Regions from separate parts of the Salinispora goodfellowii genome, predicted to be linked through region 3. Evidence: riboswitches for the same ligand, from Rfam matches in the RefSeq annotation. Region 3 holds a riboswitch; each other region holds the start of a gene.

The links. A riboswitch is a leader RNA that binds a small molecule or an ion and turns the genes downstream of it on or off. The one in region 3 is predicted to bind cobalamin.
Region 1: it holds a riboswitch for cobalamin, as region 3 does, so the genes downstream of both, T398_RS18615 (prenyltransferase/squalene oxidase repeat-containing protein) here and cobN (cobaltochelatase subunit CobN) in region 3, are expected to answer to the same signal.
Region 2: it holds a riboswitch for cobalamin, as region 3 does, so the genes downstream of both, T398_RS13510 (ABC transporter substrate-binding protein) here and cobN (cobaltochelatase subunit CobN) in region 3, are expected to answer to the same signal.

The regions. Positions count from the first base shown of each region.
Region 1 is NZ_JCANTD010000021.1:53,547-56,815, reverse strand. It holds gene T398_RS18620 (SCO2322-related protein) at 1-267, opposite strand, end outside; gene T398_RS18615 (prenyltransferase/squalene oxidase repeat-containing protein) at 264-1,700, opposite strand; cobalamin riboswitch at 1,835-1,972, opposite strand; gene T398_RS18610 (SCO2322-related protein) at 2,062-2,553, opposite strand; cobalamin riboswitch at 2,652-2,773, opposite strand; gene T398_RS18605 (SCO5389 family protein) at 2,968-3,269, shown strand, end outside.
Region 2 is NZ_JCANTD010000011.1:49,792-53,060, reverse strand. It holds gene T398_RS13515 (FecCD family ABC transporter permease) at 1-501, opposite strand, end outside; gene T398_RS13510 (ABC transporter substrate-binding protein) at 535-1,470, opposite strand; cobalamin riboswitch at 1,552-1,675, opposite strand; gene T398_RS13505 (M14 family metallopeptidase) at 1,765-3,269, opposite strand, start outside.
Region 3 is NZ_JCANTD010000006.1:193,861-197,129, forward strand. It holds gene T398_RS09640 (PucR family transcriptional regulator) at 1-144, shown strand, start outside; gene T398_RS09645 (hypothetical protein) at 284-628, shown strand; cobalamin riboswitch at 739-869, shown strand; gene cobN (cobaltochelatase subunit CobN) at 1,212-3,269, shown strand, end outside.

The sequences.
Region 1 (3,269 bases), on a different contig from region 3:
GATGAATCCCTCGCCCCAGCGCAGCGTGCCGGTGATCGGGAAGCCGGCGCCCTTCAGTGCGGCCAGCCCGGTGGCCTGGCTGCCCGGGGCGCAGCGGACAACCGTTCCGCCCCCGAGCTCGTTGAAGTCGACCACGACGGTGACGCCGGAGGCGTCCGGGCAGTAGCCGGGGAGCCCGGCGGCTACCGCCGGGCTCCCCGGCCCGATCACCGAGCCGGCGGCGACCAGGGCGACGGCCACTGAGCCGCGGAGCGTCCTGCGGCTCAATTCGCCCGCCGACGGCCGAGGATGAGCAGCCCGACGCCGCCACCGAGCAGCAGTACCGCGAGCAGCACGTAGCTGGTGATCGCCGCGCCGGTGGTCGGCAGCCCACCACCGGGGCTGGAGGTGGTCGGTGTGGGAGTCACCGGAGCGCTGCCGGTCGGTGACGCGGCGGGCGGCTCCGGCGGGGCGGTCCCGGTGGCGCTCGGTGTCGGGCTGGCGGTGGCGGTCGGCGTCGGCGATCCGGTGCCGGTCGGCGATCCGGTGGGCGAGGCGGTGCCGGTCGGGGTGGGCTGCCCGGTCGGCGGCGGGTCGAGGCCGATCCGACCCAGCGGCACCTGGGCGAGCCCGAGCAGCGCCTGGGCGGTGGCCCGACGCCACTGGTCCCGGCTGTTGTCGCCGAGCCCGTCCGCGACGGCGGCGGCGAGCCCGTCGGCGTTGTAGGCGATGGCGCCCGCCTCCGCGGCGGCCGCCCCGCCGCTCGCCGCGGTCAGCTGGAGCGCGGCCAGCGCCACCGCCGCCTCGGTGGCTGCCGGGTCGCGTCCGGCGGCGGCGAGGGCCTGCCCGGCCAGGCCGGTGCTGTTGGAATTCTTTCCGGTGGTCGGCCCGGAGCCGCCGAACGACCCGTCGGTGTGCTGCTGGGACACCAGCCAGTCCGCGCCGGCGGCGGCCGCGTCGGCGGCGCTTGTGGCACCGTCCTCGGCGGCGCTCAGCAGCGCCTGCACGGCCATCGCGGTCGAGTCGACGTCGAGGGTGGCGTCGGGTTGGTCGTCGCAGGACGGCGAGGGCCCGTCGGCCGTGTCCGGGTAGAGGCGGAAGCCGCCCGCCGCGCACTGCTGCCGGATGAGGAAGTCCACCGCGTCCTGCGGTACGCCGCCGCTGCGGGTCAGGCCCAGCACGGCGAAGGACTGGTCGAAGGTGTTACTGGGGTCTGCGCCGGTCTGTGGGGTGGTAGCGCTGGTGATCCGTCCCCGCTGGTGGTCGATGTCCGCTCCGGCGATCAGCGACAGGGTCTCGGCCCGCAGGTCGTAGCCGCCGAAGTCGGTGGGGTCGGCGCTGGAGGCGGAGGCGGCGTAGAGCAGCTTCGCGGTCGCCCCGCCGTCGGTGAAGCCCTCGATGCCCCAGTGGTCGTAGCTGTTGTAGGCGCGCACGTTCGCCGCGACCTGGGCGGTCGCCGCCTGCCGGGTCGACGGGTCGACCCCGGTGGCGGCGAGCGCGAGGAGACCGTCGATGGTCAGCCCCCAGTCCTCCGGGTTGATCGGGCCGGGCAGGACGCCATCGGTGAATTCGTCGGCGAGCCAGGACGCCGCTGCGCGGGCTGCGGCGGCGTGGTCCGGGTCGGGGGCCGCCACCACGGTCAGTGGGGCGGCGGCTACCGCGGCGAGGGTGGTTGCCGCGGCCGCGCCGAGACCGGTGGCGAGGCGCCGGGACAGGGCCATGAGGGGGTGCCTTTCTAGAGCAGTCGGTGAGCTCCGGCAAGCACCCGGGATACGAAAACCCCGCTCCGCGTACTGCGGTGAGCGGGGTGGACAGACCTCGGCGGACCGGACTTCACCCTGTAGACCTCGACAGTGGAAGCCGCTCGTCCCGGGCGGGGCATTCCGGCTCGCGAAAGGGTTCTCTCGCTCACGGCTGCGGGTCAGCGCCGGCATCGCACCGGCTTCCCCCCACGCGGGACTTATGCAGTTGTGCCCAGTGTGTACCGGGTGCCCGTCACCGTACCGCTAGGGCGTGTGACGACGCCAGGACAGTTCCGGGCACCCGGGGTGCGCCACTGGTCACACCAGCGGCGCGGGTGAATCAGGGGGCGGGGATGCTCGGCGGCTCGCTGGCACCGTAGGACCAACCCTCGACGCTGCCCGGGGCCGGGTCGTAGTTGAGCACGCCCTTGTCGCTGTACTCCCAGTCACCGCCGCTGGACGCGTGCCAGTACGACCAGTACCCGCTGGCCTGCGGGGTGTCGATGCAGGGCTCGACGTCCGGGGTGGGCAGGCCGCCGAGTCGGCAGACGAAGGCAAGACCCCAGCGGGCGGTGCCCTCGACGGCGAAGCCGGCGTCCTGGATGGCGGTCAGCCCGGTGTCCGGGTCGCCGGGGGCGCAGGCGACCTCGACCTCGCCGCCGAAAGCGGTGAAGTCGATCACCACGGTGACGCCCGAGGTGCCGGCACAGGCGTCGGCTCGCGCGGCTTGGGGGGCGGGCTCGACAGCGGTCAGGGCGATCCCGGCGACGGCGGCGGCCAACAGGCCGGCGGCGCGGGTGCGGAGTGTGGATCGAAGGTGGGACACGACCATCAGGAGTGCCTTTCCGCCCTGCGGTCGTCAGAACCCAGCCGAGCGCTGTTGGTCAGCGTCGGGTCGGGGCCTCCGACCCGTGGGCCACGACGGGTGGGTAGGGGTGCGCGAGCGTGGCGGGTATTCGGGCTTGCCGTCGCAGATGAACCTCGACGGCCTACCGTTGCGGGCCAGCGCCGGATTTTGACCGGACTTCCCCCGCACGCACGCGTTGGTTGAGTTGTCGCGACAGTCTGGGCTGCTGCGAGCGGCGCTGTCAAACGGCCCTGAGGTGGGCGCATGTCCTGAGGACCGCGCATCGGGTGAATCCGACGGAGCCACACCACGTGGCGTCATTGACGCGGTGGACGTTGCGTGGTGTGCTCAGCACGCAACAGTAATGAAAACCGCGATCATTATCAACTGAGGAGGATCATGTCTCTCACCGTGCCACCGGACCTGTTGCGGGCCGCCGAGTCGGGCCCCGTTGCCGACGACGCCTTCGTCTCCTGCGTCCGCGACTCGCTGCCGTACGCCTGGCAGACCGTCAGCCGGGTGGCGGCGGAGCTGGCGTCCTCCGACGCCGAGTTCGCCGACAACGTCGTCCCGCCGCCGACCGAGGAGGAGCGGGGTCAGCTCCTGCGCGCGCTGGCCAGCGACGCCATCCGGTCCAGCCTTGAACGCCACTTCGGCGTCAAGCTGGCCTTCCAGAACTGTCACCGGGTCGCGGCGTTCCG
Region 2 (3,269 bases), on a different contig from region 3:
CGTGACCGCGCCGATCGCGCCGACGAACGCGGCCAGCGGGATGGTGACCGGCAGCCCGGTGACCGCCCCGCCGACCCCGCCAGCGGTGATCACCACGGTGACCGCGAACCCGGCGCCGGCCGCTACCCCGAGCAGGTACGGGTCGGCCAGCGGGTTGCGGAACACGCCCTGGTAGGCGCCGCCGGCCAGGGCGAGCAACCCGCCGACGAGCAGGCCGAGTACGGCCCGGGGCAGGCGCAGCTCGGTGATGATGGCGATCTCCCGCTCGGTGAGCCCGCTGTCGAGGCCGACCCCGGGGAGGAGGTTCAGCAGCTCGACCGCGACGCTGCCGGGTGGCAGGCTGACCGGGCCGAGGGAGACGCCCGCCACCAGGGCGACCAGGACCGCGGCCAGCCCGGCGACGAGCCAGCCGGGCCGCAGCCCGGCGGGCCGAGCCGCCGGCCCGCCGGAGGGGCGGCCGGAGGGGCGGCCGGAGGGGCGCTGGGTTACCACCTGCCGCATGGGGATGCCTCTGCTATCGCCACAGCTCCAACGTCACGCGGGGACCTTCGCGGTCGCCTCGATGATCGTGCGGAGCAGGTCGACGACGCGCGGGCCCCACCGGGAGGCGACGTCGTCGTCGAGCGCGACGACCTGGCCCTCCTGCACGGCGGTGATCGTCGCCCAGCCGGGTCGGGCCTGGACCGACGCGATGCTCTGCTGGCAGCACTTGGTGTCGGCGAGGAAGACGAAGTCCGGGTTGGCCTGGACGATGATCTCCTCGGAGAGCTGCGGGTAGCCACCGCTCGCGCCGTCCGCGTCGGCCGGGTCGGCGATGTTCTCGAGCCCGGCGAGCGCGTAGAGCGAGCCGATGAAGGTCTTGCTGGTGGCGGTGTACAGCTCGGGGCCGAGCTCGTGGAAGTAGGTGAGCTTCTCCGCCCGCTGGGGCAGGTCGGCGACCAACTCCGCGATGTCGTCCTGCATCTGGCTGACCACGTCGGCGGCCTCGGCGGGGTGCCCGGTCAGCGTGCCCACCTCGGTGAGCTGCCGATAGGTGTCGTCCAGCGTGGCCGCCGCCGGGGTGAGGAAAACCGGGATCTTCAGCGTGGTGAGCTGGTCCACGATCTTGTTCTGGTCGTCGGCGAGCAGGACCAGGTCGGGGTTCTGGGCGGCGATCGCCTCGGCGTTCGGCTGGAAGCCGGAGAGGTCGGTCCGCGGTGCCTCCGCCGGATAGTTGGAGTTGTCGTCGACCGCGACGACCTGCGGCCCCGCCCCGATCGCGAAGAGCACCTCGGTGGCGGTCGGCGACAGCGAGACGATCTTCTCCGGCTGCTCGTCCAGCGTGAGCGAGCCAACGGTTACCGGGAAGGTCGCGGCGCTGGACGCGCCGTCGTCAGCGGGGGAGTCCGTGGTCTTCTCGGCGCAGCCGGCGAGCGCGAGCGCGGCCACCGCGAGGGCCGCGGTGAAGAACCGGGGGGTACGTCTGGACATCGGGCCTCCTGTCGGTCGAGGAGTTGGTGCTTCGCCGACAGGGACCGAGGTGCCCGTCCACGAGGCACCCTTCCTCGAGAGCGCGTATCGCGACCGACCGCAGGCGACCTGACTCGTCCCCGGGACAAGCCCGGGGCATCACAGTTGCGGGACAGCGCCGGTTTCCCACCGGCTTCGCTGCGGGATGGTCGGTAGCACGGTAGCGCACGGTCGGGCCGGGGCCCGGAGTTGGCCGCAGACGTGTGACGAGGTGGGGAGGGGTGGGGGCCCCGGGAAAGGGCCCCCACCCCAGATTCAGGAGACGGTGATGGTGACGTTGTCGACTGCTGCCTCGACGAGGCTCCCGCCGGCGGCGTCCGCCGCCGCCACCTGGATCTGGATCGACTGGCCGGCGTACGGCGTCAGGTCGAGGTTGGCCACCGACCAGGAGGCGCTGCGGTTGGTCGCCGCGCCGGTCTGGTTGAGCAGGGTGGTGGTGCCGCCGCTGTGCACGACGCTGACCCGGAAGTAGTCGGCCGAGGAGGCGTTCGAGTAGTGCGCCAGGTACCAGGCCAACGAGAGCGTCAGCGTGCCGCTCGACGGCAGGGCCACCGCCGGGGAGCGGGCGCTGGTCGCGCCGCCGTCGATGTCGTGGGTGCCCACCGAGGAGCCGGCGAGCCGGCCGGTGACCAGGTCGTTACCGCCCGCGTACGGGGTGAGCTGCTTGGCGCCGGAGTAGCTGGTCGCCTGGGCGGCACCCCGCTCCCACTGGCCGGTGGTGGCGGTGTCGGTGCCGTTGGGGTTGATCGTCCAGCCGGTCGCGGTCTCGAAGGTGTCCGCCCAGACCGTCTCCCCGCCGCCGCCACCGCCGCAGTACTGGTCCTCCTTGCCGATCGCCCGGTACGGGCAGTCGGCGTACTCGGAGAGGAGCAGCACCGCTTCGCGGTTACGGGCGGTCTCCGCCGGGATGACCTCGTCGGGTGGGTAGAAGCCGCCGCCCGCGGCGGAGCCGGGGTACAGCTCGAAGGTGTACGCCCAGATCCCGTGCGCCCCCCACATCCAGTCGATGCTGCTGCCATCGGTGATGTAGAGGTCGCTGGACTGCTGCGGGGTGTAGCCGTTGGTGGCCGCCATCTCCCCGCCGATGGTGGCGAAGGTGTTGTACTGGTCGGCCGTCATCCCCGGGGCGGTGTTGCTGTACGTGTAGCCGAACGGCCAGAGCACCAGCTCGGAGTAGGTGTGGAAGTCGATGTTGGCCTTGATCTGCTGGACTCCGCCCACGACCCGGCTGTCCACGAAGTCGCGCACCGCATCGGTCTCCGGGGCGGAGAAGGGCGACGGGCCCCGGTAGGTGCTCGACGAGGTGGAGCCGGAGGAGCCGCCGCAGCAGCCCCAGAGGTAGTCCCAGTTGCGGTTCAGGTCGGTGCCGACCCAGGACGAGCCGCTGTTGGGCTGCCGATTCTTGCGCCACGACCGGTACGAGCCGGTGGCGATGTCGTACTCGCTGCCGTCCGGGTTCACGGTCGGGATGATCCACAGCTCCCGGCTGTTGACCACGTTGGTGACCCGGGAGTTACTGCCGTAGTTGTCGGTGAAGAGGTTTAGCAGGTAGATCGCCATCTCCACGGTCAGGTGCTCCCGAGCGTGCTGCTGGGAGTTGAAGAGGATTTCCGGCTCGTCCTCGTCGGTCCCGACGTTGTCGGAGATCTTCACCGCCATCAGGTCCCGGCCCTCGTGCGAGGTGCCGATGCTGATCTTCCGCGCGATGCTGGGGTGCTCCGCCACCACCTGGTTCACCACGGCCGTCAGTTCGGCGTAGT
Region 3 (3,269 bases):
ACCGCGGTTGGACTGCACCCGCAGACCATGCGCCATCGGCTTCGCCGGCTCACCGAGCTCACCGGCCGCAGCCTGACCCACTCCTGGGACCGGCTCGTGCTCGCGGTGACGCACGCCTCACTCCCGCCGCCCCCGGGGTGGTGAGCCGGCCGATGCCTTCCCGCGGGCTTGGTGCCCCCGTTGGCGTGCATCCTCAGCGCGTCATCAGGTGGCGTACAGACGGCACTCAGCCATGGGTGGTGCACTGGAGGCCGGCGGCGCTGGAGTTTCAAGGAGGAGCGGCATGGGCTGGTTCAGTCGGAAGCGGTCGCGTACCTGGGGATCAGACGGGGTGCCGACGAAGCTCGACCGGGAGGGCACCCGCGCGGACCTGGTGGCGCTGGAGCAGTTCGTCGCCAGCCGGACCGGGGTCGAGTTCTACCTGGAGCCGGAGACGACGGCGACGGACACGACGGTGGTGGCGATCGCACATGACGGCGAGTGGATCCGCCGCCGTACCGGGTCGCCGCGGGTTGCCGCATCACTCGCCCGCCGGCTGGCCCTGCCGCTCTACGAAGCGGCCAAGATGGGCTATCCGGAGCGGATGCGCGCCTGGAACCGGGCCCACCCGGAGCGGCGCCTGCGGTAGCCGCCGCGCCCTCCGGGGCCGTTGCACCGGGACCGGTTGACCGCTGGTCTCCCCTCGTTTCGTTGACCGGAACGTATTGGTGTGGCAGAGTTCGCGGCCGGACGGCAGTGAAGGAAGCCGGTGTGAATCCGGCGCGGTCCCGCCACTGTCACCGGGGAGTGATCTTCCTTGCGGAGCCACGACCGTGCGTCGCGCGGTTGGAAGGCCGGGGGTGAGCGTCGATCCGGGAGCCAGGATACTTCGGCCGTCGGTGCACCCCAGGGCGTGGATACCCGAGGAGGAACCGATGACGCGTAGCGTCCCAGCTATCGACAGCTGTCGCATTATCCTGGCGGGCGGCGGTATGCCCGCGACCGGTCCGTGGCCGGGCGCCGCCGCGACTGGCCCCGCCGCCGAGAATGTCCCCGCTGCCGTGCTTGGTGCCGCCGTTCTCGGCCCCGCTGCCCGCGGTTGATCGCTGCCTGACGCGGGCCCGGTCGGCCGCCCAGTCGGGTGGCCCGAGACGGCGCCCGTGAAGCCGAATCATCTCCCGTTTCGCTGATCGTCCGCCCCTCGACGCGGGCTTCACTCTCCGGAGCTTCCCGTGCGCATTCTGTTGCTATCTACCGCCGACACCGACCTGCTCGCCGCGCGAGCCAGCGGGGCCGACTACCGCCTGGCCAACCCGACCCGGGTGGCCGTTGACGGCGTACCGGAACTGCTCGACGGCGTGGAACTGGCCGTCGTCCGCCTGCTCGGTGGCCGGGCCGCGTGGCCGGACGGATTGGCGGCGGTCCTCGCCTCGGACGTGCCAACGGTGCTGCTGGGCGGGGAGAGCGTCCCCGACGCCGAGCTGACCGCCGCCTCCACCGTGCCCTCCGGTGTCGCCACCCAAGCCCTCTCCTACCTGGTCGAGGGGGGCCCGGAGAACCTGGCGCAGCTGGCCCGGTTCCTGTCCGACACGGTGCTGCTCACCGGCGAGGGGTTCGCGCCCCCCACACCGACCCCGGCGTACGGGATGCACGGTGACTGGTCGACCGACCCGGACCGGCCGACCGTCGGGATCGTCTTCTACCGGGCGCACGCGCTCGCCGGCAACACCGCCTTCGTGGACACGCTCGCCGGCGCCGTGGAGGCCGCGGGGGGCAACGCGGCACCGATCTTCTGCGGCTCGCTGCGTGGGCTGACCGCCGGCGCGGGCCCACTGGAGCTCTTCGCCCGCTGTGACGCCCTGCTGGTCACCGTGCTCGCCGCCGGGGGCACCGTGGCCACCGACGCAGCCGGTGGTGGGGACGAGGACGCCTGGGACGTGGGCGCGCTCGCCGCCCTCGACCTGCCGGTCATCCAGGCGCTCTGTCTCACCAGCACGCGGGAACAGTGGGCCGCCAGCGACGCCGGACTATCGCCTTTGGACGCGGCGATGCAGGTGGCGATCCCCGAGTTCGACGGGCGGATCGTCACCGTGCCGTTCTCGTTCAAACAGCTCGACGCCGACGGGCTGTCGGTCTACGCGCCGGACCCGGAGCGCGCCGCCCGGGTGGCCGGAATCGCCGTCCGGCACGCCCGGCTGCGGCACCTGCCGAACGCCGGCAAGCGGGTGGCGGTGGTGCTCAGCTCGTACCCGACGAAGCACTCCCGGGTCGGCAACGCCGTCGGCCTGGACACCCCGGCCAGCGCGGTGCGGCTGCTCGCCGCGCTCGCCGCCGCCGGCTACGACCTCGGCGCGACGCCCGTCCCGGACGACGGGGACGCCCTCATCCACGCCCTCATCGCCGCCGGCGGCCACGACGTCGAGTGGCTCACCCCCGAGCAGCTCGCCACCGCCAGCGCGCGGGTGCCGCGGGAGACGTACCGGCGGTGGTTCGACCAGGTGCCGGCGCCGCTGCGCGCCGCCATGGTCCGCCACTGGGGGGAGCCGCCGGGGGAGCTGTACACCGACGGCGGCGACCTCGTCCTGGCCGGTCTGCGGTTCGGCAACGTGGTCCTGCTGATCCAGCCGCCCCGCGGCTTCGGGGAGAACCCGATCGCCATCTACCACGACCCGGACCTGCCCCCCAGTCACCACTACCTGGCCGCGTACCGGTGGCTGGCCGCCCCCGCCACGACCGGGGGCTTCGGCGCGGACGCCGTGGTACACCTGGGCAAGCACGGCACCCTGGAGTGGCTGCCGGGCAAGGGCCTCGGGCTGGCCGCCGACTGCGCCCCGGACGCGGTCCTCGGTGACCTGCCGCTGGTGTACCCGTTCATCGTCAACGACCCGGGGGAGGGGACGCAGGCCAAGCGCCGCGCGCACGCGGTCGTCGTCGACCACCTGGTGCCGCCGATGGCCCGCGCCGAGACCTATGGGGACCTGGCGAAGCTGGAGCAACTACTCGACGAGTACGCCACCGTGCAGGCGCTCGACCCGGCGAAGGCGCCCGTCGTACGAGGACAGATCTGGGAGCTGGTGCGCACCGCGGAACTGCACCACGACCTGCACCAGTCGGAGATGCCGGCCGCCGATGACTTCGACGACTTCGTGTTGCACCTCGACGGTTACCTCTGCGAGGTCAAGGACGTGCAGATCCGCGACGGCCTGCACGTGCTGGCCGAAGCACCCGGCGGCGAAGCGCGGGTCAACCTGGTGCTCGCCGTGCTGCGTGCCCCACAGGTGTGGGGCGGG